2 regions of the Ornithinicoccus hortensis genome follow, and region 1 is predicted to be linked to the other one. Evidence: predicted binding sites of a transcription regulator. Region 1 holds the regulator's gene; the other holds the start of a gene.
The links. The regulator HspR, encoded in region 1, represses chaperone genes until heat shock. The targets are predictions, from matches to a motif close to AAGTTGAGTCNNNNNGACTCAACTT.
Positions count from the first base shown of each region.

Region 1 (15,109 bases):
ATGACCTCGGACCTGCTGGACCGCACCAAGGCCCCGTTCGAGCAGGTCATCTCCGACGCGGGGATCAAGCTCGCCGACATCGACCACGTGGTCCTGGTCGGCGGATCGACCCGTATGCCGTCCGTCGCCGAGCTGGTCAAGAAGCTCACCGGCGGCAAGGAGCCGAACAAGGGCGTGAACCCCGACGAGGTCGTCGCGGTCGGCGCCGCCCTGCAGGCCGGTGTGCTGAAGGGTGAGCGCAAGGACGTGCTGCTCATCGACGTCACCCCGCTGAGCCTGGGCATCGAGACCCAGGGCGGGATCCTGACCAAGCTGATCGAGCGCAACACCGCGATCCCGACCAAGCGCAGCGAGGTCTTCACCACGGCGACCGACAACCAGCCGACCGTGGGCATCCAGGTCTACCAGGGTGAGCGCGACATCGCCCAGCACAACAAGCCGCTGGGCAACTTCGAGCTGACCGGCATCTCCCCGGCCCCCCGCGGGGTGCCGCAGATCGAGGTCACCTTCGACATCGACGCCAACGGCATCGTGCACGTGTCCGCCAAGGACCGGGGCACCGGCCAGGAGCAGTCGATGACGATCTCCGGCGGCAGCGCGCTGCCCAAGGAGGAGATCGAGCGGATGATCAAGGACGCCGAGGCGCACGCCGAGGAGGACAAGAAGCGCCGCGAGGAGACCGAGAGCCGGAACACCGCGGAGCAGCTGGTCTACTCCACCGAGAAGTTCCTGGCCGACAACGGCGACAAGGTCCAGGGCGACGCCCGGGGCCCGGTCGACGAGGCGCTGAACGACCTCAAGGAGGCGCTGAAGCCGGAGTCCGGCGCCAGCGCCGAGGACATCAAGACCAAGACCGAGAAGCTGTCGGCCGAGTCCCAGAAGATGGGTGCCGCGCTGTATGCCGACCAGTCCGCGGGTGCCGAGGGCGCCGGTGCCGGGTTCCCCGGTGGCGAGGGCTTCCCGGGCGCCGGTGACGACGCCCAGGCCGGCTCCGCCGGTGACGACGTGGTCGACGCCGAGGTCGTCGAGGACGACGAGGAGACCAAGTGACCGACGTCAACGCCTCCCCGGGGCAGGGCCCCGGGGAGGACGAGCAGGAGGCCACCGGCCCGGTGATCCGGGACAAGCGCCGGCTCGACCCGGAGACCGGTCAGGTCCGTGAGGGGACCACCCCCGGCCCGGCCCGCGAGGAGACCACCACCGAGGGGGAGGCGCCCGCGGACGGCGAGCGGACGGCATACGAGCAGGGCGACGGGGGTGCCGAGGAGGCGCACCCGGACACCCAGCTCGCGGCCGACCGCCTCGAGGACCTGCGCCGGCTGCAGGCCGAGTACGTCAACTACAAGCGGCGGGTCGACCGGGACCGGGTGCGGGACACCGAGGCGGCCGTGGGCAGCGTCGTCGAGGCGCTGCTGCCGGTGCTGGACGACATCCACTCCGCGCGGGCGCACGGCGACCTGACCGACGGGCCGATGGCCGCGATCGCCGACAAGCTGACCGGCGTCCTGGGGCGCTTCGGCGTGCAGGAGGTCGGCGCCGTGGGTGAGGTCTTCGACCCGACCGTGCACGAGGCGCTGATGCACCTGCCCGAGGCCGAGCTGCCCGAGGGTGCGACCGAGACGACCATCGTCCAGGTCATGCAGCCCGGCTTCCTGGTCGGGGAGCGTCTGGTGCGGGCGGCCCGGGTGGCCGTGGCCGACCCGGCCAGCTGACCGACCGGAGCCCCGGTGGGGCCGCGGCAGCCTTCGCGGCGCGCGGCCCCACCGCCGGCCGGGGCGGACCGGCCGGTGGATGATGGGAACGACCCGACCCCGACGAAGAGTGCGGGGGACGCGGAGATTGCTACGACAATGTGTGGGAGGTGAGGACAGGTGGCCAGTCAGGACTGGTTCGACAAGGACTTCTATGCCGTGCTCGGGGTGAGCAGTGACGCCGACGCCGCGGAGATCAAGAAGGCCTACCGCAAGCTGGCGCGCACGTACCACCCGGACAAGAACCCGGGGGACGCCGCGGCCGAGCAACGGTTCAAGGAGATCGGCGAAGCCAACGCGGTGCTGTCCGACCCCGAGGAGCGCCAGCAGTACGACGCGATCCGGCAGATGTCCCGGGGCGGTGCGCGGTTCACCGCCGGTGGGGGCGGTGCCGGCGGGGGTGCCGGCTTCGAGGACGTCTTCGCCCAGATGTTCGGCGGCGGGGGTGGCGGGGCGCAGAACGTCCGGTTCAGCACCGGCGGGGGCGGGTCCGGTGGCGTCAACCTGGAGGACCTGCTCGGCGGGGGCTTCGGCCCGGGCGGCTTCGGTGGCTACGGTGCGACCCGTGGGCCGCGCCGGGGTCGGGACGTGGAGGCCCGGACCACGATCAGCTTCCGGCAGGCGGCCACCGGTGACACGGTGACCCTGCAGACCCCCGAGGGCGGCCGGGTCACCACCCGGATCCCGGCCGGGGTCAAGGACGGGCAGAAGATCAGGCTGCGCGGCAAGGGCATGGCCGGCGACCCCGGTGCGCCCCAGGGCGACCTGCTGCTGCACGTGACGGTCCAGCCGCACCCGGTCTTCGGCCGGGACGGGCTCAACCTCACGGTGGACCTGCCGGTCACCTTCTCGGAGGCCGCGCTGGGCGCCACCGTGGAGGTCCCGACGCTGGAGGGTGCCCGGGTGAAGGTCAAGGTGGCGCCGGGGACCCCCTCGGGCCGGGTGCTGCGGGTCAAGGGCCGTGGCATCGCCGGCAAGTCCGGCACAGGTGACCTGCTCGCCAAGGTGCAGGTCGTGGTGCCGCAACGGCTCAGCGACACGGCGCGCGAGGCGGTCGAGGCGTTGCAGGCCGACGAGGCCGACGGCCCCGGGCCCCGCGAGGACATCTACGCCAGGGCGCGCACCTGACCCCAGCCGGAGGCACCCGCCCCGGCAGCAGACATCGATCCGGACCGACACCGACGGAGGTGAGCACGATGGGCAGGCGGGGACACCACGACGACGACACCCCGGTGTTCGTCATCTCGGTCGCGGCCGAGCTCGCCGGGATGCACGCCCAGACGCTGCGGCAGTACGACCGGCTCGGCCTGGTCACGCCGCAGCGCACCCGCGGCGGCGGGCGGCGCTACTCCGCCCGGGACGTCTCCCGGCTGCGCGAGGTCCAGCGGCTCTCCCAGGAGGAGGGCATCAGCCTGGCGGGGATCGAGCGGATCATGCAGCTGGAGCTGCAGCTGGACGCCCTGCGGTCCCGGGTGGCGGAGCTCACCGCCCAGAACGAGGAGCTCGAGCGGACCGTCCGGTCCGCGCGGCGGGTGTTCGCCGCCGGCGCGGCCGGCGAGGTGACCGTGCTCCCGCCCGGGCGGCGTCCCCGTCAGGTCGCCCCGTCGACCGCGCTGGTGCTGTGGCGTCCGCGGTCCGACGAGGACTGGTCCTAGGTCGGCGCGTTGCCCAACGGACGGACCGGCTGACGCAACACCGTCCGCAACGTCTCCGGGGCCGCCCTGCGCGGGTCGCCCAGGTAGATCTCGTGGTGCGGCCCGTTGAACGTCAACCCCCGCTCGGGCATCACCTCATGGTGCAGCCGGGCCAGGGTCGGGCCCTCATCGTCGTAGCTGCCCACGTTCATGATCTGCAGGGACCGTCCCTCGGTCAGCTCCAGCACCCGCACGTCCGAGACCGGTAGCTCCGGCTTCTTGTGTGCCGCGCGGGCCAGTCCCTGCGCCAGGTCTTCCCGGTCGACGGGTTCCGGGAAGGCGATGAGCATCGTCCAGTCCCACTCGTCCTTGCGGCGCTCCGTGAACGTCGTGGGGTCCTCGCTGGACCACAGGCCCTCGAGCGGGCTGACCACGAAGTCCTCGCCCGTGCGGTCGCGAAACGCGAACTTGGTGGCGTAGGCGCTGGCGTAGAGGGCGCCGACCGCCGCCGTGTAGGCCGGCGAGGTGTTGGGATCGCCGTGACCGTCGATGGCCAGCTAGGTGATCGGTGGGACGTCGACCTCGGTGAACTCCGTGGTCGGTGGTCGGTACAGGTCCGGACGCTCCCTTTTCAGGTCGATCTTCATCGCTGCGCGGCCACCTGGTCACCGGTCGGTGCGTGAGCGGGGACGGCCAGGGCAGCCGCGAACTCGGCGACGCGCTCGACACTGATCACGGTGTCAGGGTATGCGCTCGGCCGTGAGGTCGTCTCGCTTCCGTCGATGACCGGGTCGGTGCTTCGATCGTGGCCCGAGTGTGCTGCTTCTTGCTGCCCTGGGGGTGCTTCACCCCGGAACCTGACGCTTCGTCCCGGGAAGGTTCTGGGTCGAAGGTCAGGATTATCGGGTGACCCGAGAATCCTGCAGCCAGGGGGTATGACGAAGCCGCCGGGTCGGGGAGTGGTTCCCCGGCCCGGCGGCCTCGGTGTGAGTCAGCGTGTGCTGCTCAGGTGGTGACTACCTCAGTCGTCGACGCCGTCGGCGATGTCGTCCTCGATGCCCTGGGACACCGCGGAGGTACCGCCGAGGATGACGACCTTGCTGGCGCCGAGGCGAGCGATCTCTTCCTCGATGCCGGCACCGAACTTGCCGGACAGGTTGTCGTCGCTACCGCGGACCAGCAGGACCGGGACGTCCTCGGAGCCGGCGAGAGCACCACCGGCGAGGGCGTCGGCGTACTGCTGGCCGGTGGCCACGTAGACCACGTCGGCGGCCTCGTACCCGGCGGACACGGCCAGGCCGGTCTCGTAGCGGTTGTCACCGGAGAGGCGCTCGGAGGCGCCGACCTCGGCGTAGACCGCGTCGGACACGGCGGCGGTGCCACCCAGGACCACGACGGTGGCGTCCGGGTTGTCGGCGAGGACCTCGGCAGCAGCCGGGGGAACCTCGGTGTCCTTCACCAGCAGGACCGGGGCGTTGTCCCGGCCGGCCGCGGCCGAGCCCGCGAGGGCGTCGGCGAAGGCCTTGTCCCCGTTGCCGCGGGCCACGTAGATGGTGTCGGGGGAGTCGAACTCGGCGGCCAGCAGCGCGGCCGTCTCGTAACGGTCGGCACCACCGATGCGGCGCACGTTCGGGGCGTAGTCACCCAGCTCGGCCTCGATGCCCTCGGAGACCACGCCGGTGCCACCCAGGACCACGATGTTCTCGGGGTCGATGTTGGTCAGCTGCTCCTTGAACATCGTGTGGAACTTCGCCGAGTCCAGGTTGTCGTCCTGGCCGCGCACCAGCAGCACCGGAGCGGGGTTGCCCTCCGGGGTCTCCATGGTGCCGAACAGGCCGTTGGAGGCGGCGGAGCCGCCAGCCAGCGCGTCGGCGAAGCCCTGACCGGTGGTCACGTAGACCGTGTCGATGTCGCCACCGTAGTAGGTGGAGATCTCCGCGGCGGTGTCGTAACGGTGCTCACCCTGGTAGCGCACGACCTCCAGGGCCGGGGGCTCCGGCTCCTCGCCGGCGCCGGCCTCGACCAGGGCCAGGGCGTCGAGACGACCCTCACCGTAGACCGGGTTGTCCTCGGCGGTGCCGCCACACTGGTCGTCCGCGGTGTCGATCGCGGTGGTGTTCAGCAGCTCGGTCGTGGCCTCGATGTCACCGACCAGGTCGGGGTTGGAGGACCACAGCAGCGCGATGGCGCCCGAAACGTGCGGGGCGGCCATCGAGGTGCCGTTGAAGTTGGCGTAACCGTCACCCGGCACGGAGGACCGGACGTTCACGCCGGGGGCCGAGATGTTCGGCTTGATCTCGCCGTCCTGACCCGGACCGCGCGAGGAGAAGTCGCCGATCGTGTTGTTCACGTCGTAGGCGCCGACCGAGTAGTTCAGCGTACGGCTGCCCGGGGAGCCGGAGGTGTTGCACTCCGGGCCGTTGTTGCCGTTGGACCACACGCCGAAGATGCCCTCGGCGGCCCAGGCCTCCTGGATCTCCTCACCGAACGGGTCGTTCGAGGGGGCGGTGGTGCCCCAGGAGTTGTTCACGATGTGCGGACGCATGTCCGTGTCGCCCTCGCCGCCACCGACCGGGGTCGGGGCCAGCATCCACTCCATGGAGGAGAGCAGGGCCTCGTCGTCGGGGCAGCAGCCCGCGGCGGCGATCCACTTGGCGCCGGGAGCGACACCGATCTGGTTGCCGGAGCCGTCGTCGCCGACCATCGTGCCGGTCACGTGGGTGCCGTGCTCGTCGTAGTCGGTCGGGCTGTCGGCGCCGCCCTGCGGGTCGAACCAGTTGTAGTCGTCGCTGCCGGTCTCGGTGCCACGGTAGTGCTCGGCCAGGGCCGGGTGCTCACCGGCCACACCGGTGTCGACCGTGGCGACCACGATGCCCTCACCGGTGTACCCCAGGTCCCAGACGGCCGGGGCGTTGATGTTGTCCAGGCCCCACTCGGTGGCGTGGGGAGCCATGTCGGTGGCGGTCTTGGACACCGGCTCCTGCTGCACGACCTCGAACTCGGGGTAGATCTTGTCCACGCCAGCGTCCGCGGCCATCGACTTGACCAGGTCCAGGTCGGCCGAGTTCACCTTGATCGCGTTGGTGATGTAGAAGGACTTGTAGTCCACACCGGCCGCGTCGAGCTGGGCGCGGAGGTCGGCCTGGCTCTCGTCGGCGGCCGCACGCAGCGCGGCGTTGACCGCCTTGCCGCGGTCGGACCAGTTGAGTCCCTCGAACTGCGACAGGTCGGGACGGTTGCTGAAGTGAACCCAGACGTTGGCCTCACCGTTCTTGTCGAGGTCGGCCTGGACCTCGCTGGTCACCTTGTCGGCCTGCTTGTCAGCGGAGACCGACGAGGCGCTCGCGGCAACGGCAGGCAGCGCGCTGGCCACCATGCCGAGACCCGCGACAGCCGCAACAATGCGGCCGCGCGTCCTCTTCTGTGTGTGTGACACGTTTCCCCATTCCATTGTGCGCCGGGGCGGTCGGCATCGGGTTGACACCGCCGACATCCAGCTCGGTGCGGACGCCCCCCATGGACGTCCGAGGGGAAACCTACCGACAGGTTGAGGCGCCTGACAACCTTTTGGGCGCGGCGCAACGCGGATCACACGCGTCACTGTGGTAAAGACTTTCCCCGCGAATGGTCAACAGTCGCAATGCTTGCCGCGGGGCGTCACCCCTCGGGGTAGAACTCCCGGACGAGTGGGACGACGCTCTCGATCGAGTCGTGCACCGCGGTCGGGCGGTAGGGGAAACGCTCCACCTCGGCGGCGGACGTCGACCCGGTGAGGACCAGGACGGTGCGCAGGCCGGCCTCGAGCCCGCTGACGATGTCGGTGTCCATCCGGTCCCCGATCATCACCGTGTGCTCGGAGTGGGCGTCGATCCGGTTCAGCGCGCTGCGCATCATCAGCGGGTTGGGCTTGCCCACGTAGTAGGGGGTGATCCCGGTCGCCCGGGTGATCAGCGCGGCCACCGACCCGGTGGCCGGCAGCGGCCCGTCGGCCGAGGGGCCGGTCGGGTCCGGGTTCGTGGCGATGAACCGGGCGCCCCCGACCACGAGGCGGATCGCGCGGGTGATCGCCTCGAAGGAGTAGGTGCGGGTCTCCCCGAGGACGACGTAGTCGGGGTCGCGGTCGGTGAGCACGTAGCCCACGTCGTGCAGCGCGGTCGTCAGACCGGCCTCGCCGATCACGTATGCCGTGCCGCCCTCCCGCTGGGCGTGCAGGAAGGTGGCGGTCGCCAGGGCGGAGGTCCAGATGTTGTCCTCGGGCACGTCGATCCCGCCGGAGAGCAACCGCGCCCGGAGGTCCCTGGGGGTGTAGATCGAGTTGTTGGTGAGCACCTGGAACCGGGTCCCGGTGTCGATGAGGGTGGCGATGAAGTCGGCGGCGCCGGGCAGCGCCCGCTCCTCGTGCACCAGGACGCCGTCCATGTCGGTCAGCCAGCAGTCCACCGGGATCCGTTCGGTCATGGGTCTATCGTGCCAGCACCGCCCGCCTCCCGGTCCGCACGTGCCGCCCGTAGAGTGGGTGTCCCGTCTCACCGTGGAGGTCACGCATGTCCCCGTCCACCGACAGGACCACCAAGAAGGTCTGGACCCTCGACCAGCTCGGCGCCCTGGATCTCGGTGTCGCCGAGGAGGACCTGGCGATCCGGGACACCACCCGCAAGGCGCTGGCCGACCTGGCCCGGCCGCACGTGGCCCAGTGGTACCTCGACGGGGCGCTCCCGGTGCGCGACCTGGCCAAGGAGCTGGGCTCCCTCGGGCTCCTCGGGATGCACCTGGACGGCTACGGCTGCGCGGGGACCAGCGCCACGGCATACGGCCTGGTCTGCGCCGAGGTGGAGGCGGTCGACTCCGGGCTGCGCTCCCTGGTGAGCGTGCAGGGCTCCTTGGCGATGTTCTCCATCCACGCCTACGGCAGCGAGGAGCAGAAGCAGGAGTGGCTGCCCCGGATGGCGACCGGTGAGGCCATCGGGTGCTTCGGCCTGACCGAGCCGGACCAGGGATCGGACCCCGGCAACATGCGCACCCGCGCCCGGCGGGACGGGGACGACTGGGTGCTGGACGGCACCAAGATGTGGATCACCAACGGCTCGGTCGCGTCGGTGGCCGTGGTGTGGGCGCAGACCGAGGACGGCATCCGCGGGTTCGTCGTCCCGACCGACACCAAGGGGTTCTCGGCGCCGGAGATCAAGGGCAAGCTGTCGCTGCGTGCCTCGGTCACTAGCGAGCTGGTGCTGGAGGGGGTGCGGCTGCCGGACTCGGCCATGCTGCCCGGCGCGAAGGGCCTGTCCGGCCCGCTGGGGGCGCTGTCCGAGGCCCGCTACGGCATCGTCTTCGGCGCCATGGGTGCCGCGCGGGACGCGCTGACGACCGCGATCGACTACGCCGGCTCGCGCGAGCAGTTCGGCCGGCCGATCGCCGGCTTCCAGCTGACCCAGGCCAAGCTGGTCGACCTCGGGACCGACTACATCACCGGGATGCTGCTGGCGCTGCAGTTGGGCCGGCTCAAGGACGCCGGTCAGATCACGCCGCAGCAGGTGAGCCTGGGCAAACTGAACAACGTGCGCCGCGCGCTGGCGATCGCCCGCGAGTGCCGCAGCGTGCTCGGGGCCAACGGGATCAGCTCGGAGTACGCGCCGCTGCGGCACGCCGCGAACCTGGAGTCCGTGCTCACCTACGAGGGCACCACGGAGATGCACACCCTGGTCCTGGGGCAGGCGCTCACCGGGCACGCCGCCTTCCGCGGCTGACCGCCGCGGATGCTCTGGGCGATCGCGGCCGCCACCCTGGCCGGGGCGGCGACGATCGTCGGCGGTGCGCTGGCGCTGCACCCCGGGATGCGCCGGCGGGGTCCGCTGGCCGTCGGGCTGGCCTTCGCGGCCGGCATCATGATCGTGCTGTCGGTCGTGGAGATCCTGCCCCTGACGTTGCGCACCCTGCGTGCCTCGGAGGTCTCCGGGTCCAGCTGGTGGACAGCCGGTGTGCTGGCCGCCGGGGTCGGCCTCGTCTTCCTGATCGACGCGCTGCTGCCGCACAGCATCAACCCGGCCGACATCGCGGGCGGGGAGGAGCGGCAGGGCCCGGCGGACCTGCTGGCCAACCAGCGGCTGCTGCGCAGCGGCCTGCTGGTGGCCCTCATCGTCGGGGCGCACAACCTGCCCGAGGGGTTGATGACCTTCCTGGCCACCCTGGAGTCCCCGCAGCTCGGCGCCACCCTGGTCGTGGCGATCGCGATCCACAACATCCCCGAGGGGATGGCGGTCGCGGCCCCGATCTACGCGGCGACGGGCAGCCGGCAGCGGGCGCTCACCTGGGCCGCCCTGTCCGGGCTCGCCGAGCCGGTCGGGGCCCTGGTCGGCTACTTCCTGCTCCGGGCGCTGCTGCCCGACGAGCTGCTCGTGCTCACCCTGGCGCTGGTCGCCGGGATGATGATCGCGCTCAGCCTGCGCGAGCTGCTCCCCGCGGCGCGGCGCTACCAGACCCACTGGGCCCAGGGGCTGGGCGGCCTCGTGGCCGGCGGTCTGGTGATCTGGGTCAGCCTGCAGATCGGCTGATCGAGCAGCCCGCGACGGGATGTGGGACGCCTGGCGGCGACCGACTCGCCACCAGTTTTCGTAGCGGTTTTGTCGTCCTGACACGTCTTTTCGTTGCGGTTGTGCTGCCGACCCCCTAGTGCCGTCCGGAAATGGCGGGCCTGACCTGCGGTGTCCTCGAAATGGGGACAGCTTGGCCCGGCCCGTCCATGCAGGCAGCGTGCCCACTGGTACCCGGTTTGTCTGACTGGTAGCCGCCGACACGGCGGGCACGAGTCGGCCAGGCCGGGTACCGGTGCCACTAGGCCCGGCGGCCGGCCGCACCCCCGGCTCCCCGCCCGCGAACGTGTCCCCACCACGAGGACAGGCGGCAGGTAACCGCGGTGCTGCACGTCCCGTTCGTCCCGCACGTCGCTCTCGTCGAGCGGGGGTCAGGCCAGGGGGAGGCTCTCGGTGGCCCTGGACACCCAGTCGTGGGTCTGGATGACCTGCTGCTCCTGCGGTGTTGGTGCGGGCCCGACCGAGGTCAGGTGGTGCGTCGAGCTGTACCCGGTGGCGAGCTCGTTGTACCTGTCCACCCACTGTTCGGCATACCCGACGCGGTCCTCGGGGTAGGGCCACCCGACACTCTTGGCCGCGTGCCCGCAGCGCCACGGTTTCGGCGTCAGCCGGGCCCGGTAGGTCTCGTGGGTCGTGCACAGCAGGATGTAGACGGGGTCGGAGTCCAGCTCCCTGAGCACCTGCTCGGCGGCCTTCGTGCCCGGTGGCAGGTCCCCACCGGTCACCAGGACCCGCAGGCCGGCGGCCGTCCGGTAGGTGTGCACGCCCAGGTCGGGGTGTGCCCGGGCGAACTGGTCGATCCGGTGCAGGGCGTCCTCCTGCGGGTCGGGTCCGGCCTTCGTACCGCCACGACCGAGGAAGCGCCCGAGCAGGCCGCCGCCGCTCGGCCGGGTGGGCTCGGGCAGGTCGATGTCGGCGATCAGGAGGGCGTCGGTGTTGAGGACCTCGGCGCCGTAGCGGTTGCGGGTGACGACCGCCAGGAGCGTGCCGTCCTCGGCCGTGACCTCGGCCAGCGTCTCCTCGCGCAGCGGGAGGCGCGGGTAGTACTGCCCGCGCTGCAGGGGCTCGCCGACCTCGGCCTTGCGCCGCACCTGGGCGAGACGGTCCGCGGCGACCCTGGCCGCGTCCGCCAGGGAGGTGGTCGACCAGCCCCAGACGCGGAGGGCGAGGTTGCCGCCGTCCGGTCCGGGCACGTCGGCGTCGGCGGTGGTCCAGAACCGCGGGATCGGTCGCATCCGGTCACTGTGACACGGACGGGGCCCGCACCCGGGGAGGGCGTGGCCGGTTGATCCGGGTGGGTTCGGGGCAGACTGGTCCGGTGACTTCCCGATCGCTGCACCGTGACGCGCTCCGCACCCTCACCGCCTGGGTGCCGCCGACCCCGGAGCAGGCCCTGCTGCGGGACCGGTTCGGTGGGCACCTGTACGACTACGACGACGGCCTGAGCCGGGAGTGCCACCCCGACCACCTCACCGCCAGCGTGCTCGTGGTGTCCCCGGACGGTGGCCAGGTGCTGCTCACGCTGCACCGCAAGGCCGGGCGCTGGTTCCAGTTCGGCGGCCACTGCGAGCCCGGCGACGAGACGCTGGCCGGTGCCGCCCTGCGCGAGGCGGTCGAGGAGTCCGGCCTGGCCGCCGACGAGCTCGACCTCGACCCGGTCCCGGTCCACCTGGACGAGCACGAGGTGCCGTTCTGCGGCGAGCGCGGCGACGTGCACCACCTGGACGTGCGCTTCCTCGCGGTGGCCCGCGGCGGGGCCCGGCCCGTGGTGAGCGAGGAGTCCCTCGACGTGCGGTGGTGGCCGGCGGACGGCATACCGGGTGCCACGGAGGAGATGACCGCGCTGGTGCGGCTGGCCCGCGAGCGGATCGGCGGTCAGGCGCGCAGGTAGAGCCGGTGCCGGTTGAGCACCATGGCCAGGGCCGTCCACGCCAGGATGGATAGGACGGGGAAGAGGTGCTCCCAGGGCGTGCCGGTGAGCGGCTGCACCCAGCCCCACTGCCGGAACAGCGCGTTGAGCACGTGCGAGCCGAAGTAGACGAGCAGCGAGTTGCGTCCCAGCGCCAGCAACGGCTCCAGCGGCCGGAGCCGGGCGGCCCGCTCCTGCGAGTCGCCGTGGTCGATCAGCAGGTACGCGAGCAGCAGGACGACCCCGGTGCCCGCGCCGGTCAGCACGGCGAACGGCGGGGTCCACAGCCGCTTCATCACCGGCAGCGGCTCGGCACCCACCAACACCGGGAGCAGGATCGAGGCGGCGGCGAGGACCACCAGGCCCAGGCTCACCGCGGTGCCGAGGCGTCGCACCACGGTCACCCGGTCCTGGGCCGCCCGGGCGTTCAGGATGACGTGACCGAACAGGGCGCCGACGGAGGCCTGCAGGGTCGCCCCGGCCATGGACACCAGCCCCTCCGGGTCGTGGCCGGACTCGCCCAGGTGGTAGGTGTGCGCCAGCCAGGCCTGTTGGAGGTCGATGGTCAGCGACGGGTTGCACTCCCGCGTCACCATCCCGCCGCAGTGCACCATGAACACCGTGTGCAGCAGGGTCAGGCCGGCGGTGAGCACCAGCACCACGACGACCCAGCCCAGCGTCGTCCGGATCCAGATGTGGGCCAGGCAGACGAGGAGGATCACCACGGCATACAGCTGCAGGATGCCGAAGACCCGGGTGGTCGCGGGATCCCAGTTGGCGGTGGTGAGCGCCCCGTAGACGAAGCCGGCCGTGGTGAGCACGACGACCCTGCGCACCAGGCGGCGCGGGTTGCTGATGCCGCGGACGTAGGCGAAGGCGATGCCGGCCCCGGTGAGGGTGACGAAGATGGGGAAGATCAGGTCGATCAGGTGCACGCCGTTCCACGGGTGGTGCTCGCTCTGCCCGGAGGCGTTGATCACCGAGTTGACCCCCACGCTCGCGACGAGCATCAACCCCCGGACCACGTCGAGCGAGGCGACTCGGTGGAGTTTCGTCCCCGAGACCATGGTCGCGTGCGTCACCCCGGGAGTGTATGTCGTGGGCTGCGTATCCTGGCCCCGTGAACGGGGTGCGGTGGGTCGCGGTGGCCTGCCTCGGCCTCACCCTGGCGGCCTGCTCGGGCGCCGCCCCCGACGACGGGGCCGACCCGGTCGCCGAGGTCACCTACGTGCTGCTGCCGCACCCCGACGACGAGTTCCAGGTCTGGAGCCAGGTGGAGGGCAGGGAGGACTCCTACACCGTCTTCGTGCTGATGACCCGCGGTGAGCAGAGCTCCTACTGCGACTCCGAGACCGGCGGCGGACGGTGGACGTCCACCTGCGCCGACGCCCGGCTCGCGTCCTGGACCGGCTTCTTCGAGCAGATGGGGGAGCAGGACGCCACGCTGCCCGGTGCCCTGCCGGCCGAGCCCGAGCGGGTGACCGGCCTCGACCCCGACGACGTCGCGGTCGGACGCGACGACGACGGTGAGGTGACCGTCGACGCCGACGCCCTGGTGTGGCGCGACGCCGAGGGGCGCGGCGCCCTGGTCGCCTTCGACCTGGGGGACGGGGACCTGACCGAGCAGGAGGCCACCTGGGCGGCGGAACAGGTGATCACCGACCCCGCGGAGTTCGGCCTGCTGGACCGCGCGCCGGACCGGGTGCTGGGCGCCTACTACTTCCCGGGGGAGGCGGACGGGTGCTTCTCCTACCCGCACCCGGACCACGCGGCGGTCGCGGCGATCATCCGGGCCGCGGACCTGGCGCCGGTGCAGGCCTACGCCACCTGTCGGGCCGCGGACGCCGGGGCATCGGAGTCGCGGGTCAGTGACGGGGCCGCCGAGGCGGCGTTCGGGGATGGCGGGGCGTTCCCGGCGCACTACGGGTGGCTGGGGGACTGGCCGCTGGCCCGGGACGACCAGAGCCAGTTGTTCCACGTGCCGCAGGCCTTCGTCGGGGGTGGCGGGACCGAATAGGCGATCAGCCCGCGGTGCGGAGCGCGGCGGCGATCATCCGGTGGCCCTGCTCCTCGAACGGCCGGTCGCCGACCTGGTAGGCCCAGGCGGCCGTGCCGATCGCCTCGCGCAGCGTCGTCCGCCGCCACGCCGCGGGCTCGCGCGGGTCGCTGCCGTAGCCCTGGAGGAACGCCTCCTCGCGCTCGGGGTGCCCGGGGAACTCCCGGGTGGCGAGCCGGGCCAGGTCGGTGTGCGCGGGGCGCCACTGCGCCCGCCCGAAGTCGATGACGGACACGGTGCCGTCGGCCACCAGCCAGTTGCGGGTCTGGTAGTCGCCGTGGGTCGGGACCACCTCGACCGGTTCGTGCCGGTGGCCGGCGATGGCCTCCCGCAGTGCCCCGCAGGTATCAGGGTCGATCCGGTGCGGCCGGTCCAGCCAGGTCAGCGCAGCGGCGTCCATCCGGGCCTCGTAGCACTCGTCCGTCCGGGAGCCCTGCTGGTGGAGGGCCGCGAGCAACTCCCCCGCCTGCCGGTAGGTGTCCGGGTCGGCGGCGGCCGGGGTGTCCTGCACCAGGTCCCCGGGCAGGTAGCTGGCGACCAGGATGTTGAGGTCGCGGTCGCCGTGCAGCAGCCGCGGGGCCCGGCCGATGGCCGTCCACGGCGCGAGCATCGTCTCGTGGGCGGTGAGCTCCCGGCCGATGTGGTGGTTGTCCGGGCCGGCCGCCTTGACCACGACGTCGACACCGCCGTGCCGCAGCTGCCGCACGGCGGTGTCGACGAGTCCCCAGCTGTGGTCCCGCACGAGCCGCGCACCCGGGAGCCAGCCGGCCACCCGGGCGCGCTGCTCGGGGGTCAGCCCGGGAAGCGGGTCGTCGGGTCGGGTCACACGGGGTACTCGGAGAGCACGGCCGGGCCGATCCAGCGGTCGTCGCCGAGGTTCAGCCAGCCGGAGGAGTGCAGTTCCCCGGAGACCTCGGTCCCACGCGGCTCGGAGCCCACGACGGCATACTGCTCGCCGGGGCCGGAGCGCACGTTGGCCGCGTAGTTGGCGCTGACGTAGCGGGTCACCTCACCGGGCGGGGTGGCCGGCGGGTCCTCCGGCGGAGCCGGCTCCTCGGGCGGGGTGCCGCCGTCGCCGGGCTGGGCGTCCGGGTCGGCGCCGCCGTTGGTCGTGGTGAGGCCGGCCTGCACCGAGCACACCGGCCAGGCGCCCGGGCCCTGGGTGTAGAGCA
Region 1 is NZ_VFOP01000001.1:3,761,133-3,776,241, reverse strand. Features, by position in the region: gene dnaK (molecular chaperone DnaK) at 1-1,050, shown strand, start outside; gene FB467_RS17610 (nucleotide exchange factor GrpE) at 1,047-1,712, shown strand; gene FB467_RS17605 (DnaJ C-terminal domain-containing protein) at 1,872-2,879, shown strand; gene FB467_RS17600 (heat shock protein transcriptional repressor HspR) at 2,948-3,406, shown strand; gene FB467_RS17595 (GyrI-like domain-containing protein) at 3,403-3,936, opposite strand; gene FB467_RS17590 (cell wall-binding repeat-containing protein) at 4,407-6,761, opposite strand; gene FB467_RS17585 (HAD-IIA family hydrolase) at 7,043-7,843, opposite strand; gene FB467_RS17580 (acyl-CoA dehydrogenase family protein) at 7,930-9,129, shown strand; gene FB467_RS17575 (ZIP family metal transporter) at 9,139-9,933, shown strand; gene FB467_RS17570 (hypothetical protein) at 10,344-11,207, opposite strand; gene FB467_RS17565 (NUDIX hydrolase) at 11,291-11,863, shown strand; gene FB467_RS17560 (heparan-alpha-glucosaminide N-acetyltransferase domain-containing protein) at 11,848-12,963, opposite strand; gene FB467_RS17555 (hypothetical protein) at 13,002-13,898, shown strand; gene FB467_RS17550 (phosphotransferase) at 13,903-14,763, opposite strand; gene FB467_RS17545 (transglycosylase family protein) at 14,760-15,109, opposite strand, start outside.

Region 2 (15,109 bases), 160 kb from region 1:
GTGACCTCGGCCAGCAGCCGGATCCCGTCCCACTTCAGCTCGTGGGCCCAGCCGGGACCGTCGGGGACGGGGGCTGCGGCGCGACCGGGCGGCCGTCCCGGAGTGGCGAGCATGGGGCGCATGGGTCCATCCTGTAACAGTGCGAGCAATCTGGAAGGGTGCCGTGTCGTTCGGGCTGGTCAACGTGCCCGTGCGGCTGTATTCCGCGACCGAGAACCACGACCTGAGCTTCCACCAGGTCCGGCGCAGCGACGGGAGCCGGATCAAGTACAAGCGGGTGGCGCAGGCCGACGGGGAGGAGGTGCCCTACAAGGAGATCGCCAAGGCGTACGAGACCGCCGACGGCAAGACCGTCGTGCTCACCGACGAGGACTTCAAGTCGCTGCCGAACCGATCCTCCAAGGAGATCAGCGTCGAACGGTTCGTGCCCGCCGACCAGATCGACCCGATCCTCTACGACAAGGCCTACTACATCGAGCCCGACGCGATGGGGGCCAAGGCCTACGGGCTGCTGCGCGAGGCGTTGCGGGAGAGCGACCGGGTGGCCGTGGTCACGGTCTCCGTGCGCACCCGGATGACCATGGCGGTGCTGCGCGTGCTCGACGACGCCATCCTGATGCAGACCCTGCTGTGGCCGGACGAGGTGCGGGACGTCGGCGAGCTGGACCACCTGGACGAGGTGGGGGAGCCCAAGGACAGCGAGGTCGCGATGGCCCGGATGCTGGTCGACTCGATGGCCGGTGACTTCGAGCCCGATGCCTACGAGGACGACTACACGGTGGCCGTGGAGCAGTTGGTCCAGGCCAAGATCGAGGGGGGCGACGTCTCCGAGGTCGCCGAGACCGAGGAGGAGGACGACGGCCAGGTGGTGGACCTGCTGGCGGCCCTGCAGCGCAGCGTCGACCGGGCCAAGGCCTCCCGGGGGGAGGCCGGCGCCGACCCGGACGACGGGGAGGACGCCGGTGCCTCGAAGACCTCCAAGCCCAGCGCACGCAAGGGCGCCGCGGTGAAGAAGACCGCCTCGACGGACAAGGGCACGGCGAAGTCCTCGACCACGAAGGCCTCCACCACGAAGTCCACGGCCAAGAAGTCCACGGCCAAGAAGTCCACGACGAAGAAGACGGCCGCCAAGCGGTCGACGACGAAGAAGAAGGCGGGGTAGTCCGCCGGCGTCGTAGACCCCGCGCGGTCAGGGTTGCGCGGTCAGGGTGCCGTCGTGGCGCCCGCGTCGTCCCCGACGACCTCCTCGTGCGCCGCCTTCGGGCTGCACTTCACGCTCTGGTCCAGCTCGATGAGGCTGCGCCGCAGCGGCTCGGTCAGCGCGTCGGTGAGTTCCTTGCCGGCCTCGGTGGTGGTGGTCACCGACAGCACGTAGGGCACCTGCTGGCCCTCGTCCGGGCTGCCCACCGGCGCGCCGCACGGCACGATCGCGTATGCGGCGCCGGGCACGACGTAGGACTCGCCCAGGTAGTCCGGTCCCGGCTCCGCGTCGTCGCGGCCTGCCATCTCCGAGCGGATCTGCTCGGCCGCGTCCTCGGCGTCCGCCTGGATCTGGAAGGCCATGACCGTCTCGGTCTCGGTCGAGTCCTCCTCGACCGGGAGCACCACCTCGCACAGGTGGCCGCTCTCGTCGTTCTGCCGCAGGACCTCGCGGGCCTCTGCCTGGCGACCGTCCGTGGCCACGGCGACCGAGTCCTCCTTGATCATCCGGCACCACCAGCCGCTGGTGGGGATGCTGCCCTCCAACCCGTCGGCTGCCGCGGTGCTGGTCGCATCGTCGTCGGTCCCGGCGTCGTCGCCGCTGCAGGCGCCCAGCCCCAGGGCCAACGCGCCCAGGGTGAGGGCTGTCAAGGCGTGTCGCGCGATCCGCATCGATTCTCCTCCGGTCTCCTCGGTGTCCGCCCGGGCCCTGCGTCCTGCACGGTTGCGCCCTGGCTGGCTCGGCCGCCGATTATCACCCACCCGCCTGGATGCTTCTGCCGTGGGCGAACAGTGCCCCCCGAGGCTGCCAGGTGTGGAACAGTGCTGCGCACGAGGGCGTTGAGGCCAGCAGACGCACGTAGCATCGAGGGAAGTTCGCTGCTCTCATGCCAATCTGTCAGGAGTGACGATGTTCGAACGGTTCACCGACCGCGCCAGGCGAGTGGTGGTGCTCGCGCAGGAAGAGGCGCGCATGCTCAACCACAACTACATCGGGACCGAGCACATCCTGCTCGGCCTGATCCACGAGGGCGAGGGCGTGGCAGCCAAGGCGCTGGAGTCCCTCGGTATCTCCCTGGACGCGGTGCGCGAGCAGGTGCAGGAGATCATCGGTCAGGGGCAGCAGTCCCCGACCGGCCACATCCCGTTCACCCCGCGCGCCAAGAAGGTGCTGGAGCTCTCGCTGCGCGAGGGCCTGCAGCTGGGCCACAACTACATCGGGACCGAGCACATCCTGCTCGGCCTGATCCGCGAGGGCGAGGGCGTGGCCGCCCAGGTGCTGGTCAAGCTGGGCGCCGACCTCAACAAGGTCCGCCAGCAGGTGATCCAGCTGCTGTCCGGCTACCAGGGCAAGGAGGCCGCGACCGCCGGTGTCGGGGCGGGCGCCCAGGAGGGCACCCCCTCCGGTTCCCTGGTGCTCGACCAGTTCGGCCGCAACCTGACCCAGGCGGCCCGGGAGGGCAAGCTCGACCCGGTCATCGGTCGCCAGCAGGAGATCGAGCGGGTCATGCAGGTGCTGTCCCGGCGCACCAAGAACAACCCGGTGCTGATCGGCGAGCCCGGCGTCGGCAAGACCGCCGTCGTCGAGGGCCTCGCCACCGACATCGTGCGCGGTGAGGTGCCGGAGACGCTGAAGGACAAGCAGCTCTATACCCTGGACCTCGGGGCCCTGGTGGCCGGTTCCCGCTACCGCGGTGACTTCGAGGAGCGGCTGAAGAAGGTCCTCAAGGAGATCCGCACCCGCGGCGACATCATCCTGTTCATCGACGAGATCCACACCCTCGTCGGGGCCGGTGCCGCCGAGGGCGCCATCGACGCCGCCAGCATCCTGAAGCCGATGCTGGCCCGCGGTGAGCTGCAGACGATCGGCGCGACCACGCTGGATGAGTACCGCAAGCACATCGAGAAGGACGCGGCGCTGGAGCGCCGGTTCCAGCCGATCCAGGTCGCCGAGCCCACGCTGAGCCACGCGATCGAGATCCTGAAGGGTCTGCGGGACCGCTACGAGGCGCACCACCGGGTGTCCATCACCGACGGCGCCCTGGTGGCCGCCGCCAACATGGCCGACCGCTACATCAACGACCGCTACCTGCCGGACAAGGCGATCGACCTGATCGACGAGGCCGGGGCCCGGTTGCGGATCCGCCGGATGACCGCTCCGCCGGACCTGCGCGACTTCGACGAGAAGATCTCGCACGCCAAGCGGGAGAAGGAGTCCGCGATCGACGCGCAGGACTTCGAGAAGGCGGCCCGGCTGCGCGACGAGGAGCACAAGCTCACCCAGGCGCGCGCCGAGCGGGAGAAGGAGTGGAAGGCCGGCGACATGGACGTCGTCGCCGAGGTCGACGAGGAGCTGATCGCCGAGGTGCTCGCCGCGGCGACCGGGATCCCGGTCTTCAAGCTCACCGAGGAGGAGTCCAGCAAGCTGCTCAACATGGAGGACGAGCTGCACAAGCGGATCGTCGGGATGGACGACGCCATCAAGGCGCTGTCCCAGGCCATCCGGCGCACCCGGGCCGGCCTGAAGGACCCGCGGCGTCCCGGAGGTTCGTTCATCTTCGCCGGCCCGACCGGCGTCGGGAAGACCGAGCTGGCCAAGACGCTGGCCGAGTTCCTGTTCGGCGACGAGGACGCGCTCATCACGCTGGACATGTCCGAGTACTCCGAGAAGCACACGGTGTCCCGGATGTTCGGTTCGCCCCCCGGCTACGTCGGCTACGAGGAGGGCGGTCAGCTGACCGAGAAGGTGCGGCGCAAGCCGTTCTCGGTGGTCCTGTTCGACGAGGTCGAGAAGGCCCACCCGGACATCTTCAACAGCCTGTTGCAGATCCTGGAGGACGGCCGTCTGACCGACTCCCAGGGCCGGGTCGTGGACTTCAAGAACACGGTCATCATCATGACCACCAACCTGGGCACCCGCGACATCGCCAAGGGCGTCTCGCTCGGCTTCAGCTCCGGCAACGACGGGGCCGGCGACTACGAGCGGATGAAGAACAAGGTCACCGACGAGCTCAAGCAGCACTTCCGTCCGGAGTTCCTCAACCGGGTCGACGACACCATCGTCTTCCCGCAGCTGTCGCAGGAGGAGATCGTCCAGATCGTCGACCTGATGATCGCCAAGCTCGACGAGCGGCTCAAGGACAAGGACATGGGCATCGAGCTCACCCAGGCGGCCAAGGACCTGTTGGCCAAGAAGGGCTACGACCCGGTGCTGGGCGCGCGGCCGCTGCGGCGCGCGATCCAGCGGGAGATCGAGGACGCCCTCTCGGAGAAGATCCTGTTCGGCGAGCTGACCGCGGGGCAGATCGTCCTCGTGGACACCAACGGCGAGGGCCGCGACGAGGCCTTCACGTTCACCGGAGCGGCCAAGTCCCGCACCCCGGACACCATCCCGGTGGAGGCCACCAGCAGCGAGTGACCTCCAGTGCCGAGCGGCCCGGACCCCGACGGGGCCCGGGCCGCTCGCCTGTCACGGGGCAGGGCGCCCGACGGGCATAATCGGGGGCGTGCCTGTCTCCCTGGATCCGATCGATGACCCTGCCGAGTTCAACCGCGTGGTCGCCGCCCAGCCGTTCACCAGCCCGTTGCAGAGCTGGGGCTACGGCGAGGCCCGCAAGGTGCTGGGCCAGCAGCCCATGCGCTTCCTGGTGCGCCGCAACGGCTCCACGGTGGGTGCCCTGCAACTCCTGCGCAAGCGGCTCGTCCCCGGCCTTAGCACGCTCTACGCACCCCGCGGGCCCGCCCTGGAGGACGTCGCGCTGCTGCCCGAGCTCGCCCCGGCGCTGCGCCGCCTCGCCAAGGTGACCGATGCCTACCTGAAGGTGGAGCCGCCCAGGGCCATCCCGGCCGCGTCGGGCGACGTGGGCCAGGCCGAGGACGTCGCCGCCGACCAGCGGGACGTGCCCCCGGCATACGGGGCCTTCCACCGGGCCAAGACCGAGCAGCCCGAGCACACCATCCTGGCCGACCTGACCCGTCCCGAGGACGAGCTCTTCTCCGGTCTGCACAAGATGGCCCGCCGCAACGTGCGGACCGCGCAGAAGATGGGGGTGCAGGCCGGTCGCGACGACGACTTCGAGGCGTTCTGGCACATCTTTGACCAGACCAACACCCGGGCCCAGCTCGGCGCGTTCCCGCGGGCCTACTACGAGACGCTGTTCCGCGAGGGCAACAAGCACGGTTCCGAGACCTACCTGGTGCTCTCCCGGCACGAGGGTCAGGCGCTGGCCGGTGGCTTCTTCCTGGGGCTGGGGGAGTCCACCCTCTACCTGTACGGCGGCAGCGTCCGGGACGACCGGCCGCCCGCCGAGGGTCAGGACAAGCGCAAGGACGCCAAGGCCCCCGACGCCTTCTACTGGAACGCCATGCTGGACGCCAAGGAGCACGGCTACTCGGTCTTCGACTTCTGGGGGATCCCCCGGGTGCTGGACGAGTCCAAGCACTCCTTCGGGGTGTTCAAGATGAAGTTGAAGTTCAGCACCGACCGCTACTGGTTCCCCGCCTACGACCTGAGGCTGAGTCCCGTCGCCACCCCCGTCGTCAAGGCGCTGCACGCCCGGCGCAAGCTGCTCAACTACCGCTCCCGCGGGACCACCGACGACATCCTGTGACCTGACAGGGCAGCAAACTTCAAGGGAGACTAAAGAACTGGCAACGTCTTGGCCGTAACGCTTGCGGTACCACCCGGTATCCGGGAGGTTGCTGGAAGGCGGAGGGAACCGGGGATCCAGTGGGGGTCCTCACCTCGCAGGCGGGAGGCGCTGACGGATGACCCAGGTTGTTCCGTTCCTGATGGGAGCGGAGAGTACTGGTGCCCCATCCGTCGCGACCTCAGACCTGTTGGTCCTGGTCGCGGAGACGGTCGAGCAGCGGACCCGGCTGATGGCCCGCCTCGGTGCCCTGGGGCCGGTCCTCGTGGTGTCCTCCGCGGAGGAGGCGCAACGCATCCTCGCGGGCACGGCCGCACCTGCCGAGCGGGTGGCGGGCCAGGCCCCCGCCGGCCACGGCGCCGAAGTTCCGGACCGCGCGTCCGGTAGCGGAGCGCGGGAGCGTCCCCGCCCGACCCCTCCGGTGGCCCTGTTGGCGGCCCCGGGCCTGCGCATCGTCGCCGACCGTCAGGTGCTGACCGCCGGGACCCGCGAGGTGCAACTTACGCCGCTGGAGTTCGCGCTGTTCAGTGCGCTCGCCAGTGACCTGGGTCGGGTCTGGTCCTTCGCCGCCCTCTCCGAGCAGGTCTGGGGGACCCCGCACGTCGGTGACGCCTCCCAGGTCCACGCGGTCGTGAAGCGGCTGCGGCGCAAGCTCAACAACCTGCCGGCCCCGATCGTCGTCGAGGCGGTCCGGGGCATCGGCTTCCGGGCCGTGACCCGGCGGCACATCTCCGCGGTAGGCCCGAAGCCAGGGTCCTGAACAGCGCAGACGCCGCACCGCCGGTTGCCCCGAGGGGCCGGCGGACGTCTGGCGTTGCTGCGAAGTTCCCGCTGTCCAGGAACTGCCCACGTTGTCCACGGATTGTCCATCCAGATCCGTTGTCCGCAGGCTTTCCGCTTCCTAGCGTCAAAGGGTCGGGGTCATCCCGAAATTCCGTAACGCCTCAGGAGGAAACACCGTGGCAATACATCAACACCGGAGGGGGTGGCTCGTCGGTCTCGCCGGTGCATCGCTGATTGCATCAGGTTTCGGCGCGACCGTAGCGACCGCCAGCCCGCCGGCCGATATGGCGTCCCCAGGACTCCAGACCGAGAAGGCGCCGGCCAGTATCGACGCCCAGGTCCAGGAAGAACTGGACGCCAAGGGGAGTGCCGAGTTCTGGGTGCACTTCGCCGAGCGGCCGGACCTGACCCAGTTCGCGTCCATCGCGGACTGGGACGCCCGTGGCGAGGCCGTGTACCAGGCCCTGCGCGACACGGCTGAGAAGAGCCAGGCCGACGTCCGCGCCCAGTTGGACGAGCAGGGGGTGAGCTACCAGCACTTCTACATCTCCAACGTGATCAAGGTCGACGCCGGGGATGCCGCGCTGGTGACCTCGCTGGCCGCCGACAAGGGCGTGGACCGGATCATCGCCAGCTTCGAGGTCGAGCAGCCGGACGACGTGCTCGACGAGCCGCAGATGTCCCCGACGGCCGTGGAGTGGGGTGTCGCCGACATCAACGCCGACGACGTCTGGTCCGAGTACGGCGTGACCGGCGAGGGCATCGTCGTGGCCAACATCGACACGGGTGTGCAGTACGACCACCCGGCACTGGTGTCCCACTACCGGGGCAACAACGGTGACGGCACCTTCGACCACAACTACAACTGGTTGGAGGTGCAGGGCAGCAGCGACTTCCCGACCGACTACGACGGCCACGGGTCCCACACGATGGGCACCATGATCGGCGACGACGGCGGGGAGAACCAGATCGGTGTGGCGCCCGGCGCCACCTGGATCGCCACGAGCGGGTGCTGCCCGAGCGATGCCGCCCTGCTGGAGTCCATGGAGTGGGTGCTGGCACCGACGGACCTCAACGGGGAGAACGCCGACGCCTCGAAGCGGCCGCACATCGTCAACAACTCCTGGGGCACCACGCTTCCCTCGAACGACCCGTTCGGTGAGGAGTGGCAGGAGGCCTGGAACGCGTCGGGCATCTTCGGCGTCTTCGCCAACGGCAACAGCGGCTCGGCCTGCAACACCTCCGGGTCGCCCGGCAGCCGTGCGATCAACTACTCGGTGGGCAACTACACGAGCAGCCACGTGATCGCACCGTCCTCCAGCCGGGGCGCCGGCCAGGACGGGGTCATCAAGCCGAACATCTCGGCACCGGGCTCCAACGTGCGTTCCTCCGTCCCCGGCAACGGCTACGCCTCCTACACCGGGACCTCGATGGCCGCCCCGCACGCCGCGGGCGCGGTCGCGCTGCTCTGGTCGGGTGCGCCCAGCCTGGTCGGCGACATCGACGCGACGCGGGCGCTGCTCAACGGCACCGCGATCGACACCGAGGACCTGCAGTGCGGTGGCACCGCCGAGAACAACAACGTCTTCGGTGAGGGCCGCCTGGACGTGCTGGCCGCGATGGAGGAAGCCCCCACGGGCGACACCGGCACGCTGACCGGCACGATCACCGACGCCTCGACCGGGGACCCGATCTCCGGCGCCGCCGTGCACATCAGCGGCGACATCGAGCGCGACCTGACCACCAACGACGAGGGCAAGTACAACGCCCTGCTCACCGCCGGCGACTACGACGTCGACGTCTCCGCCTTCGGGTACGGGGACGACAGCGCCACCGCCACGGTCGTCGCGGAGGAGACCACGACGCAGGACTTCGCGCTGGAGCCGGCCGAGGCCGGCACGATCTCCGGCACGGTGACCGACGCCTCCGGGCACGGCTGGCCGCTGTACGCCGCGATCTCGATCGAGGGCACGCCGGTCCAGGCGTTCAGCGACCCGGAGACCGGTGAGTACACCGTCGAGGTCCCGGCCGGCACGACCTACACGCTGAAGGCCACCGCTCAGTACCCCGGGTACACGGTGGGCAGCGAGGAGGTCGAGGTCACCCCGGACGCGGCGGCCAACGCCACGGTCGACTTCGGGCTGACGGTGGACTCCGAGAGCTGCACGGCTCCCGGCTACCAGCACGTCACCGAGGGCGTGTCCGAGACCTTCGACGGCACCGAGGTGCCCGACGGCTGGACCGTGACCGACGACGCCGACAGCGGGTCGGTCTGGGTCTTCGACGACCCGGGTTCGCGCGGCAACCTCACCGGTGGTGAGGGCGGCTTCGCGATCATCGACAGCGACAACGCCGGCAGCGGCGTCACGCAGGACACCTCGCTGGTGTCCCCGTCCATCGACATGAGCAGCCTCAGCGACCCGGTCGTCGGCTTCAAGCACGACTACAACGCCTTCCTGGGCGCTGGTGAGTCTGGCTCGGTCGAGGTCAGCACCGACGGCGGGTCCACCTGGACCACGCTGGAGTCCTACACCGCGGACACCCGCGGCGAGGTCGTGCTGCCGGCTCCGGACGCTGCCGGTGAGTCCGATGTGCAGGTCCGGTTCCACTACGAGGCCTCCTACGACTACTGGTGGCAGGTCGACGACGTGTTCCTCGGCAACCGCGCCTGTGAGCCGATCGAGGGTGGTCTGGTCGTCGGCAACGTCTACGACCTGAACACCGGCGACGGCATCGTCGGCGCCTCGGTGACCAACCTGGACAACGAGGACGAGAAGGGCGTCACGGCGGCCACCGAGGCCGACGAGAACCTGGACGACGGTTACTACTGGCTGTTCAGCGGCACGCCGGGCAGCCACGCGTTCGAGGCGGCCGCCCGCAACTACGAGTCGAAGTCGGAGGACATCACCGTCGTCGCCGACGACGTGGTCCGTGGCGACTTCGAGCTCGGGGCCGGTCACCTGATGGTCACCCCGGAGTCGATCGACACCGAGGTGGACCTGGGCGACTCCGCGACCGAGGACCTGGTCATCTCCAACGACGGCACCGGCGCGGTCGATGTCGTCCTGGAGGAGATCCCGGGTGACTTCGAGCTGCTCCGTGCGGACGGAACCCGGATGACCCGGGACGAGATCGCGGCCGCCGAGGGCGCGCCGGAGATCAAGCGTGAGGTCGAGACCTCGTTCGCCGCGGCGCCCGCCAACGGTGCCGCCGGTGACTTCGAGGCTGAGGCCACGCCGTCCGACGAGCCCTGGGTCGACCTGGGCGCCCTGCCGGCCACGGTGATGGACAACCGCGTCGTCTCGCTCGACGGCGACTGGTACTCCATCGGTGGCACCGACGGCACCGCGTCGCGCGACACCGTGCTGAAGTACGACAACGAGGCGCTGGCATGGACCGAGGTGGCTCCGCTGCCCGCTCCGGGTCAGGCTGTCTCGGTGGGTGCGATCAACGGTCAGCTCGTCGTCGCCGGCGGCTGGTCCGACGGTGACCCGGTGACCTCGACGTACATCTACGACCCGGACAGCGATGCCTGGACCGAGGGTGCGGAGGCGCCGTCCGCGGTGTCCGCCGCGGGTCAGGCCGTCGCCGGTGGGAAGCTCTACACCGTCGGTGGGTGCACCACCGCGGACTGCACCCCGATGGGCACCGGCGTGGCGGCATACGACGTCGCGTCCGACAGCTGGACCGAACTGGCGGACTACCCCGCCCCGGTCGCCTTCGCCTCCTGTGGTGGCATCGGCGACGCGATCTACTGCACCGGCGGTAACGGTGGTGCGGCGGGGACCGCGGACAGCTACGTCTACGACACGGCCTCGGACACCTGGAGCGCCATCGCTGACGCTCCGGTCGACACCTGGGCGAGCAATTACGCCGTCGCCAACGGCCAGTTGATCGTCAACGGTGGTGTCCAGGGCGCTTCGGTGAGCAACACCACGTTCGCCTACGACCCGGAGACCGACGCCTGGGAGGACCTGCCGAACTCCAACACGGCGGTCTACCGCGGTGGCGCGGCCTGTGGCTTCGCCAAGGTCGGTGGATCCTCCGGCGGCTTCACCCCGACTCCCGACGCCGAGCAGCTGCCCGGCTACGACGAGTGCGGGTCGGCCGGCGGAGAGGTCGACTGGCTGGAGCTGTCGCAGACCGAGTTCACCGTGCCGGCAGGCGAGGAGGTGACCGTCGAGGTCACCACCAACGGTGACGTCCCGCAGCCGGGTACCTACTCGGCCGCGATCCGGGTGTCCTCCAACGCCCCGGGCGCTGCGCCCGAGGTGCCGGTCACCATGACGGTGAACGCGCCGCTGTTCTGGGGCAAGCTCCAGGGCCTGGTCCAGGGTGAGACCTGCGAGGGCGAGGCCAGCCCGCTGGCCGGAGCCGGCGTGGACATCTCCCCGAACGGCGACCACCCGGGGTGGTTCCTGACCACCACGGCCGAGGGCACCTACGCGACGTGGTTCGACACCCGCGTCGGGGAGTCCGACGTCACGGCCACGAAGGACGGCTACCGTCCGGAGTCGGCCGCGGTGACGGTGCCGCGCGGTGAGACGGTCACGCAGGACTTCGACCTGCTGGACGCCTCCTGCGTCGAGGAGCCGGGCCCGGTCCACCCCGACGTCGTGCGGCTGTCCGGTTCCGACCGGTACGGCACCGCGGCGGCGATCTCGGGCCTGTATGACGAGTCCGACACGGTGTTCGTGGCGACCGGTCGCGACTACCCGGACGCGCTGGCCTCGGCCGCGCTGGCCGGGTCGGTCGAGGCGCCGGTCCTGCTGACCCGTCCGGACTTCGTGCCCCCGCAGACGCTCACCGAGCTGGGTCGCCTCGGCCCGGCGAACGTGATCGTCCTCGGTGGGACGAGCGCCGTCTCGAACGACGTACTCGAGGCGATCGGCGACCACCTGCCGGACGCCGACATCAGCCGCCTGCGCGGCTCTGACCGGTACGAGACCGCTGCGGCGATCGCCCAGGAGTTCGACTCGGCCGACGTCGTGTACGTCGCCACGGGGCGCAACTACCCGGACGCGCTGGCCGGCGCGGCCCGCGCCGGTGCCCTGGACGGGCCGGTCCTGCTGGTCCGCCCGGACGAGGTGCCGTTCGCGACCGAGACGGAGCTGAACCGGTTGAACCCGACCGACATCAAGGTGCTCGGTGGCACCGAGGCCGTGTCCGAGGACGTGGTCGAGGCGCTGGGTGAGTTCGGTGCGGTCGAGCGGCTGCGCGGCGACACCCGGTACGAGACCGCGGTGCAGATCTCGGCGGACTACGAGACGAACGCCAATGTCTTCGTGGCCTCGGGTCAGAACTGGCCGGACGCCCTGGCCGGAGCGGCTCGCGCCGGTCTGGTCGAAGCTCCGGTGCTGCTGACCAAGCCGACCGAGATCCCGGACTCCACCTGGGCCGAGCTCGAGCGGCTCAAGCCGGGCACGGTCTACGTGCTCGGTGGGACGACGGCGGTCTCCACCGAGGTGGCCGAGGAGTTGGCCACCCTGGAGTGACCGTCGGGTGACCTAACCCCAACCCCCATCGAGACCGCGCCCCGGGAAGCCATCCCGGGGCGCGGTCCCGTGTCCGGGGGCGGTACGGGCGGGGAGTGGGCCGGGCATGTCGGGGGCGAGACAGGGGTCAGCCTCGGGTGGAGATCGCCAGACCACGCGTTCGGTCAGGGGTACAGACCGCCAGACCACGCGTTCGGTCAGGGGTACAGACCGCCAGACCACGCGTTCGGTCAGGGGTACAGACCGCCAGACGGCACGTCCGGTCGGGGTAGGGGGGATGGGCCAGGAGTCAGGCCGGGAAGGCGTAGCCGCCAGGCACCTGCTCGAGCAGGCCGTCCTCCAGCAGGCTGGCCAGGCACCGGTCCCGCTGCGCGGCGTCCGGCCAGACCGGTGCCAGGTCCGCCGCAGGGACCGGGCCCGTCCCGGACCGCACCCGGTCGACCAGGAGCCCCCGGCACTGCCGGTCGGTGCCCTGCCACCGTTGCGGGGCGCGCACCGGGCCGTCGTATGCCGGATGGCCCGCCAGGGCCCACCGACAGACAGGGGCGAGGGGACAGTCGGCGCAGCGGGGGTTGCGGGCGGTGCACACCAGCGCCCCCAGCTCCATCACCGCGACGTTCCAGGTGGCGGACGTCGCCGGGTCGTGGGGCAGCACGCCCTCGGCCAGCCGGCGCTCTGCCGCCGTGAGCGACGGTGCTCCCTGGCCGGTCCCGCCGCAGGCCCTGGCCAGCACCCGGCGGACGTTGGTGTCCAGCACCACCGCGCGCACCCCGAACGCAAAGGCCCCGACGGCGGCCGCGGTGTACTCACCGACACCTGGCAGGCTGCGCAGTTCCTCGGGGGTGGCAGGCACCTGCCCGTCGAAGCGTTCGGTGATGGCGGTGGCCGCGGCGTGCAGCCGCAGCGCCCGGCGGGGGTAGCCGAGCCGGCCCCAGGCACGGACCGCCTCCCCGGCGGGTTCGGCCGCCAGGTCGGGCGGCGTCGGCCAGCGGCGTAACCACTCCCGCCAGACCTGTTCGACCCGGGCGACCGGCGTCTGCTGCAGCATCACCTCCGAGACCAGCACGCCCCAGGGGGAGCAGTCGGGGTCGCGCCACGGCAGGGTCCGGGCGTGCTCGGCATACCAGGGCAGCACCCGGGCGTGCAGCTCGGCGGGTGCCGGGGGCGCGGGTGGGCGCGGGGGGACTGCGGAGGGCACGGCGGCGGGGTGGCTCAGACGTAGCGCTCGAGGATGCTGGACTCGGCCAGGCGGGACAGCCCCTCCCGGACCGCGCGGGCCCGGCTGTCCCCGACCCCGTCGACGACCTGCAGCTCCTCCACGCCCGCGGACAGCAGGTCCTGCAGCGAGCCGAACTCCTCGATGAGCCGGTCCACGATGACCCCGGGCAGCCGCGGGATCCGGGACAGCAGGCGGAACCCGCGGGGGACGACCGAGGAGTCCAGGGCGTCGCCGACCACGACGAAGCCCAGGCAGCGGGCGACCGAGGTGAGGTCGAGCAGGTCCGTCGAGGACAGCTTGGACAGGCAGTCCAGCACCGACTCGACCGAGCGGGGGTGCTTGGCCGAGTCGATGTAGTCCCGGACCACGAGCTCGCGGTCGTTGCCGAGCCCCCCGGTGAGCTCCTCCAGCTGCAGGCTCATCAACCGGCCGTCGGTCCCGAGCTCGAGGGCGTACTGCTCGATCTCGTCGCTGATCCGGCGCACCATCTCCAGGCGTTGCAGCACCGCGGTGACGTCCCGGATCGTGACCAGGTCCTCGATCTCCAGGGCGGACAACGTGCCGCTCACCTCGTCGAGGCGGGACTTGTAGCGCTCCAGCGTCTGCAGCGCCTGGTTGGCCCGGGACAGGATCTGGCTGGAGTCCTCCAGGACGTGCCGCAGGTTGCCGACGTAGACGGCCACGATGGCCATCGACTGGCTGACCGACACCACGGGGTGCCCGGTCTGCTTGGCCACCCGCTCGGCGGTGCGGTGCCGGGTGCCGCTCTCCCGGGTCTCGATGGTGGGGTCGGGCACCAGCTGGGTGGCCGCCCGCATGATCTTGGTCCCGTCCCGGTCCAGCACGATCGCGCCGTCCATCTTGGCCAGCTCGCGCAGGCCGGTGCTGGAGAACTCGACGCCCAGCTCGAACCCGCCGGTGCACAGCGACTCCATGGTGCGGTCGTAGCCGAGCACGATCAGCGCCCCGGTCCGGCCACGCAGGATGCGCTCCAGGCCGTCGCGCAGTTCGGTGCCGGGGGCCACCGCGGCCAGCGTGGTGCGCAAGAGGTCTTCGTCGCGGCGGTCCACCGAGGGCTCCGTCCTGGGGTGCATCGAGGTCGTGGTCAGACGCTGGAGATTCTAACGAGGGCAGGTGCTCGACGCGCCGGGTCCGCGGGGGTTGTGACCCGAATGAGACCAAGGCGACGACGGGCGCGAGTCGGCCCCTGGGGCGAGCCGCCCGGGCGGCGTGGACGGTGGGCGACCGGCGGGTCGTTCAGCCCGCGTGCGCCCCCAGCACGGCCTCGGCCAGGGTGCTGGCCTCGAAGACCGTCATCGACGACGGCGGCCGCCCCTCGGTGAGCGAGCCGGCGGGCACGACCGCGCGGTGGAACCCGATCCGGGCCGCCTCCGCAAGCCGCCGGGGCAGCCCGGTGACCGGGCGCAGGTCGCCGGCCAGGCCCACCTCGCCGACCGCGATGGTGCCCTGGGGCAGGGCCCGGTCGAAGCGGGCCCCGGCGACCGCGAGGGCGACGGCGAGGTCGGCGGACGGTTCACCGAGGCGGACCCCGCCGACGGTCGAGGCGTAGCAGTCGTGGTTGCCGAGGAAGACGTCCGCCCGGCGGGTCAGCACGGCGAGCACCATGGCCAGCCGGGAGCTGTCCAGCCCGCTCGTGGTGCGCCGGGGGTTGCCGTGGGCCTCGGTGACCAGCGCCTGCACCTCGGCGACCAGCGGGCGGCGTCCCTCCAGGGTGACGGTGACGCAGGTGCCGGGGACGGCGC
Region 2 is NZ_VFOP01000001.1:3,596,378-3,611,486, reverse strand. Features, by position in the region: gene ligD (non-homologous end-joining DNA ligase) at 1-122, opposite strand, end outside; gene ku (non-homologous end joining protein Ku) at 140-1,162, shown strand; gene FB467_RS16855 (hypothetical protein) at 1,204-1,872, opposite strand; gene FB467_RS16850 (ATP-dependent Clp protease ATP-binding subunit) at 2,111-4,618, shown strand; gene FB467_RS16845 (lipid II:glycine glycyltransferase FemX) at 4,707-5,810, shown strand; gene FB467_RS16840 (winged helix-turn-helix domain-containing protein) at 5,968-6,609, shown strand; gene FB467_RS16835 (cell wall-binding repeat-containing protein) at 6,917-12,127, shown strand; gene FB467_RS16830 (HhH-GPD family protein) at 12,417-13,325, opposite strand; gene disA (DNA integrity scanning diadenylate cyclase DisA) at 13,340-14,440, opposite strand; gene radA (DNA repair protein RadA) at 14,604-15,109, opposite strand, start outside.
Region 2: a site for HspR is predicted at 2,038-2,062, ahead of FB467_RS16850 (ATP-dependent Clp protease ATP-binding subunit). Genes of this name have one in related genera too.